Regions from separate parts of the Pseudoxanthobacter soli DSM 19599 genome, predicted to be linked through region 1. Evidence: predicted binding sites of a transcription regulator. Region 1 holds the regulator's gene; the other holds the start of a gene.
What was found. Region 1 encodes HrcA, which represses chaperone genes, less so after heat shock. Its sites were predicted from a motif close to GTTAGCACTCNCNNNNNGNGAGTGCTAAC; they were not measured.

Region 1 (3,341 bases):
GAAGCACCAAGGTTCGGTCGCCGGCAGACCGCCGAATGGAAGCCTTCTAACTCGTCAACCGGCGGCCGTCAAAGTGACGTATACGTAAACTTCACCCGCCGATGACGTTTAGGGCATATACCGGCCGCGGCAGAAAATCATCCCCCGACCTTCGGATGAGAGGCCCCGCACCAAGCCGCTGGCAGCGTCGGAGGGCTTTTCGACCGGATGGAATCATCCGAGCGCACGGAATCGCCCGAGATTCAAGACTTGTGCATCCGTCCCCGGCGTTCAGGCGGTTCGCTCTGAACGGGATGGGCGCCGGCCGGCGCGCCTTATCCTGCTGCGGCCGACAGACGCTTGTGCAGGCGCACCATGAATGCCGTGGCGAAAAGCGGCGTCACCAGATTGACGAACGGGATCGCCAGCACCACCGCCACCACCAGTCCGGCGACGAAGACCGCGACGCCATGCCGCCGCCGGAACGCCCGCGCCTCCTCCACCGGGCGGAAACGCATGGCGGCGGCTTCGAAATATTCGCGCCCGAGCAGATAGCCGTTCACCACGAAGAACGCGGCGATATTGACGCCCGGCACCAGCAGCAGCGCCAGGGCAACGATGTTGCCGGCGAGGGTGACGAGCGCGAACCGGATGGTGACGACGAGCGAACGGCCGAGCGGCAATGCGACGCCGGGCGGGTCCTGGGGAAAGCGGGTGCGCTCGACGATCTCCGCCGCGTCGTCGGCGAAGAAGCCTGCGAGCAGCGACGTCACCGGCCCGACCATGAAGGCGAGCGCGATGAGAATGCCGACGCCGCCAAGGATCGAGGCGGTGACGTTGAGCCAGGGATAGGGCAGGTCGAGCGCCCACGTCAGCAACGCCTCCAGCCCGATGCCGAGCACGATCAGGAGCCCGATGGTGATGGCGACCGAGCGCAGCAGGATCGCGCGGAACGGGGGCGTCAGGACCTCGCGGAAGGCTTCGACGGCATCGTTGAACATGAAAGCGATGGTTCCTCCGGAAGGACGGGGCACGGCGCCGCATCGCGCCGGGTCGGGACGCCGCGGCCGGCAACGGGACGATGACGGTCAGCCGACGATCCGGCCGATCAGCTTGGCGGTGTAGTCCACCACGGGCACGATGCGGGCATAGTTGAGCCGGGTCGGCCCGATGACGCCGAGCACGCCGACGATGTGGTTCTCGGTGTCCCGGTAGGGCGAGACCACCAGCGAAGAGCCCGACAGCGAGAACAGCTTGTTCTCCGACCCGATGAAGATACGCACCCCGTCGCCGGATTCGGCGAGCCCGAGCAGATGGATGAGATCGCGCTTCTGTTCGAGGTCGTCGAACAGGAGGCGGATGCGCTCGATATCCTCCTCGGCCTTGAGATCGCCCAGCAGGTTGGCGCGGCCGTGGATGATGAGGGTGCCCGGCCGCTCGTCGCCGGCTTCCGACCAGACGGCGAGGCCGGTTTCCACCAGGCGCCGGGTGATCTCGTCGAGTTCGGCCTGTTCGGCGAGGCTGACGCGCTCCAGCTCCGACTTGGCCTCCGACAAAGTGCGGCCGCGGATGTGGGCGTTCATATAGTTGCTCGCCTCCACCAGCGCAGAGGACGGCAGGCCCGGCGGCAGTGTCACCAGCCGGTTCTCGACCGAGCCGTCGGAGCCGACGAGCACCGCCAGTGCGCGGGCCTGGTCGAGGCGGACGAATTCGATGTGCTTGAGCCTGAGGTCGGCCGTGCTGGTGATGACCATGCCCGCGCCGCGCGACAGGCCGGACAGCATCTGGCTCGCCTCTGTCAGCAGGCCCTCGTAGGTGCGCCCGCCGCCGCCGGTGCGGATCTGCGCTTCGATGCGGTCGCGCTCCTCGGTGGCGAGGTCGCCGATCTCCAGCATGGCATCGACGAAGAAGCGCAGGCCCCGCTGCGTCGGCAGCCGCCCGGCGGAGGTGTGGGGGGAAAAGACCAGGCCGAGCGCTTCGAGATCGGCCATCACGTTGCGCACGGAAGCCGGCGACAGCGTCATCGGCAGCAGGCGCGACAGGGTGCGCGACCCGAGCGGCTCGCCGGTATCGAGATAGGTCTCGACGATCCGCCGGAAAATCTCGCGCGACCGCTCGTCGAGGTCGATCACACTCGGCGACAACGGTTCGCGTCTGCGTTCGGCCGTCATCGCATCCTCTCGTTTCACATCAGCCCCACCCAAGGCCCTGACGATAATAAAGGATGCCGCGTGCGGCTCGGCAAGGATTCCCGCAAGGTTTCCTGCATGAAACGGTTCGCTCCACGCCGAAAATCCGCTTGCGGCGGCGCCGCTCGTCGCCGGCCGCTTGCCGCCGATGGGCTCCGGGCGGTAGAAGCGCGTGGATTTTCAGCGCAAGCGGTCCCGATCATCGCCCGGAGAAGCCGGCCTGGCCTGAGCCAGCCGCGCGTCGCGAGTGCCGTAAACGTGAAACAGGCCAGCCGCCGCTCGGGCGCCGCGGGCCAGACCGCAAAGGATACCTGCCTCGATGACGACGTCCCGCCCTTCCAAGCGCGCCGCAGACGAACTGCGGTCCGTGACCCTCGAGCGGGGCGTCACGCGCCATGCGGAAGGTTCCTGCCTCGTGAAGTTCGGCGACACCCATGTGCTGTGCACCGCGAGCCTTGAGGAAAAGGTGCCGCCGTGGCTGCGCGGGGGTGGCCGGGGCTGGGTGACGGCCGAATACGGCATGCTGCCGCGCGCCACCCACGAGCGCACCCGCCGTGAGGCCGCCGCCGGCAAACAGTCCGGCCGCACCCAGGAAATCCAGCGCCTGATCGGCCGCTCGCTGCGTGCCATCGTCGATCTCGAGGCGCTCGGCGAACGCCAGATCACCGTCGATTGCGACGTGATCCAGGCGGACGGCGGCACCCGCACCGCCTCGATCACCGGCGCATGGGTCGCGCTTCACGACTGCATCGCCTGGATGAAGGCGCGCGGCATGGTGAGCCGGCCGGTGCTGACCGACCACATTGCCGCCATCTCCGTCGGCATCCATGGCGGCCGGCCGGTGCTCGATCTCGATTATGTCGAGGATTCCGCCGCCGAGACCGATGCGAACTTCGTGATGACCGGTTCCGGCGGCCTCGTCGAGATCCAGGGCACCGCGGAAGGCAAGCCGTTCAGCCGCGACGAATTCCTGGCGATGCTCGACCTCGCCGAGGCCGGCACCCGCCGCCTCGTCGAGCTCCAGAAGCTCGCGATCCTCTGAGGCCCATCGTGACCCAACCCGCCCGCCGCCTTTCCGAACCGCGCCTCGTCGTTGCCACCCACAACAAGGGCAAGCTCGCCGAGATCGGCTTCCTCGTGGCGCCTTTCGGCATCGAGACGGTGTCGGCGGGC
Region 2 (3,341 bases), on a different contig from region 1:
GGCTGGCGCGCCGGGACAAGGCGCTGGAAGGCCTGGCCGCACTGCGTGAGGCCGAGCGCGATCTGGCGGAGGCCCAGGCCGATGGCGAGGCCGCCCGTGGGCGGCTCGCCGGTGCGCTCGCCGCGTCGGGCGTGGCCCACGACCCGGTGCAGGATTTCGAAGCCATGATGGCGGTCGCAGAGGCCGCGCTCGACAGGCAGACCGAACTGGCTGCGCTGCGCGAGGCCATCGCGCAGGGGCGACGCAAGGTCGAGGAGCGGACGCGGGACCTGGAAGAGGCGCGAATCGCCGGGCGGGACTGGCAGCGAGCCTGGGACGAGGCCTGCGCCGCCACGTGGCTCGGCGAGGGCGGGACCGTGCCGGCGGTCGGTATCGTCCGCGAAATCCTCGTGGCGGTGGGCGATCTTGGTCCGGCGCTCGCCAAGCGGACGAATCTTGCCGACCGTATCGAGAAGATGGAGCGCGACCAGGCCGATTTCGCCGCGGAGGTGGACAGGCTCGCGGGCATGCTCGATCTCTCGGCGCCGGGAGGCGTTCTCGACCGGTCGGCCGCAATCGAGGAGCGCGTAAAGACCGCCGAGGATGTCCGCGTCAGGCGTCGGGAACTCGGTCGAAAGCTGGAGGAGGCCGTCGACACCGGCCGGGAGATCGCCGCCGCGCTTTCCGGCCATAAGGCCCGCAGCGACGAAATCACCGCGTTCCTCGGCGTCGAGACGCTGAACGAAGCCGAGACCGTGCTGCGGGCCATCGAGCGGCGGACGGAGCTGCGCCGGCAGCAGGACGACATCGTCCGCGACATCCTCGATGCGACGAACCTGCCGACGCTGGAGGAGGCCGAGGCCGTGCTGGGCGATGTGGAGCGCAGAGCGCTCGAAGCCGAGCGTGCGGAACTGGATGCGCGCTTCGAAGGCGAGGACGGCCGCGTGCGGGAGCTGTTCTCCGCGCACAGCAAGGCCGAAGATCGCCTGAATGCCATCGGCGGCGACGACGCGGTCGCGCGGATCGAGGAACGCCGCCAGACCACGCTTCTGGAGATCGAGGACGGCGCGCATAGATATCTGAGGCTGCGGATCGGGGCCGCCGCCGCTGGCCATGCGCTTCGCCTCTATCGTGACCGTCACCGCAGCGCGATGATGGCCCGCGCCTCGGAAGCATTCCGTACCATCAGTCGCGGCGCCTATCGCGGGCTGGCCGCCCAGCCGGGCAAGGACGGCGAAATTCTGGTCGCCATCGCCGCGGACGGTGCCTCGAAGCTCGCCGACGAACTCTCCAAGGGAACGCGCTTCCAGCTCTATCTGGCGCTGCGCGTTGCCGGCTACCACGAGTTCGCCGAGACGCGCCGCCCGGTGCCGTTCGTGGCAGACGACATCATGGAGACCTTCGACGATTTCCGCGCCGAGGAGGCGTTCCGGCTGTTCGCCGACATGGCCGGGGTGGGGCAGGTGATCTATCTCACCCACCATCGCCATCTCTGCGACATCGCGCGGCGCGTCTGTCCGCAGGTGCGGATCCACGATCTCGATGCCGGCACGGAAAATCCGGCCGTCCTGCTGGCCGAAGGGCGGTAAGTCCCTGCCCGTACGGGCGTTTCCGAAGACCTTTCATCGCAGTGCGTCGCAGGTCCGAAACCCCTGCGCCGGTCTGCCCCGGCACGGCCGTCCCGGGTGCGGCGTCGGGGATTCATCCACAGGCCCGTTCCGAAAAATCGAAAATAGCGTGTTGCGTCGGCGATCCGATCCCCGTATATGACCGCTCACGACGACGCCAACGGCGCCGGACGGACGGGTGTATAGCTCAGTTGGTAGAGCAGCTGACTCTTAATCAGCGGGTCCAAGGTTCGAGCCCTTGTACACCCACCACTTCCTTCGCTGATCGCGACCTTCCCTCACAATTCGATCGACCCCGCGCAAATCGCTGATGCGCGGCTTGGCGCGCCGGACCGGGCGATGGTTTCGCCGTAAGGCACTGTCTGATCGTGTGTTTAATCCTGCCGGTGACGCCGCTTCGCGGCTCTGCGGATGGCCGACGGAGCGGATGCTGGCACTCTCCTCGCACGAGTGCCAAAATTTTTTCGTCCCCCTCTTGATCGGCCCGGTGAATTCCCCCAAATCGACGTCGCACCGGGTCGGCACGCCTCATGAGGGTCCGCCCGGATTGGAAGAAATGGGTCATCCTAGCCTTGCATGGAGGAATAACCATGACGTTCCGGCCGCTGCACGATCGCATCGTCGTCCGTCGCATTGACGCTGAAGAGAAGACCAAGGGCGGGATCATTATTCCCGACACCGCCAAGGAAAAGCCCCAGGAGGGCGAGGTCGTCGCCGTCGGTCCCGGCGCGCGCAACGACAAGGGCGAACTGATCGCGCTCGACGTGAAGCCCGGCGACCGGGTTCTGTTCGGCAAGTGGTCCGGCACCGAGGTGAAGATCGACGGCCAGGATCTCCTCATCATGAAGGAGAGCGACATCCTCGGCGTGATCGAGGCCACCGTTACCGCCCAGAAGGCGGCCTGACGAGGCCCGACCGGACCTTTCGTTTCCAAGGCTGAAATCCGGATCCGCCTCGACGTGACGCCCGGGACAAGTCCCGCGGCCCGAGGCCTGGGTCCAAGAGATATCTGGAGAGAAATCCAATGGCTGCCAAAGAGGTTAAGTTCTCGGTCGACGCGCGCGACAAGATGCTGCGCGGCGTCGACATCCTCGCCAACGCGGTGAAGGTCACGCTCGGCCCGAAGGGGCGCAATGTCGTGATCGAAAAGTCCTTCGGCGCCCCGCGCATCACCAAGGACGGCGTGAGCGTCGCCAAGGAAATCGAGCTTGAGGACAAGTTCGAGAATCTCGGCGCCCAGCTCGTCCGCGAAGTCGCCTCCAAGACCAACGACCTCGCCGGTGACGGCACCACCACCGCCACCGTGCTCGCCCAGGCGATCGTTCGCGAGGGCGCCAAGGCGGTTGCCGCCGGCATGAACCCGATGGACCTGAAGCGCGGCGTCGACCTCGCCGTCGAGGCGCTGGTCGCGGACCTGAAGTCCAAGGCCCGCAAGGTTACGACCAACGAGGAAATCGAGCAGGTCGGCACCATCTCGGCCAACGGCGACAGCGAAGTCGGCCGTTTCCTGGCCGAGGCCGTGAAGAAGGTCGGCAACGAGGGCGTCATCACCGTCGAGGAAGCCAAGTCGCTCGAGACCGAGCTTGAGGTCGTCGAGGGCATGCAGTTCGACCGCGGCTACCTCTCGCCCTATTTCGTGACCGACGCCGAGAAGATGCGCGTCGAGCTCGAAGACCCCTACATCCTCATCCACGAGAAGAAGCTCTCCTCGCTCCAGGCGCTGCTGCCGGTGCT

Region 2: groES (co-chaperone GroES) is a predicted target of HrcA. The motif match lies at 2,037-2,065, and genes of this name have one in related genera.

What each region holds. Positions count from the first base shown of each region.
Region 1 covers NZ_FRXO01000003.1:500,075-503,415, reverse strand. Annotated here, with positions in the region: gene BUF17_RS09790 (sulfate transporter family protein) at 315-980, opposite strand; gene hrcA (heat-inducible transcriptional repressor HrcA) at 1,068-2,150, opposite strand; gene rph (ribonuclease PH) at 2,488-3,210, shown strand; gene rdgB (RdgB/HAM1 family non-canonical purine NTP pyrophosphatase) at 3,219-3,341, shown strand, end outside.
Region 2 covers NZ_FRXO01000001.1:572,514-575,854, reverse strand. Annotated here, with positions in the region: gene BUF17_RS02435 (ATP-binding protein) at 1-1,568, shown strand, start outside; tRNA gene BUF17_RS02430 (tRNA-Lys) at 1,784-1,859, shown strand; gene groES (co-chaperone GroES) at 2,198-2,512, shown strand; gene groL (chaperonin GroEL) at 2,632-3,341, shown strand, end outside.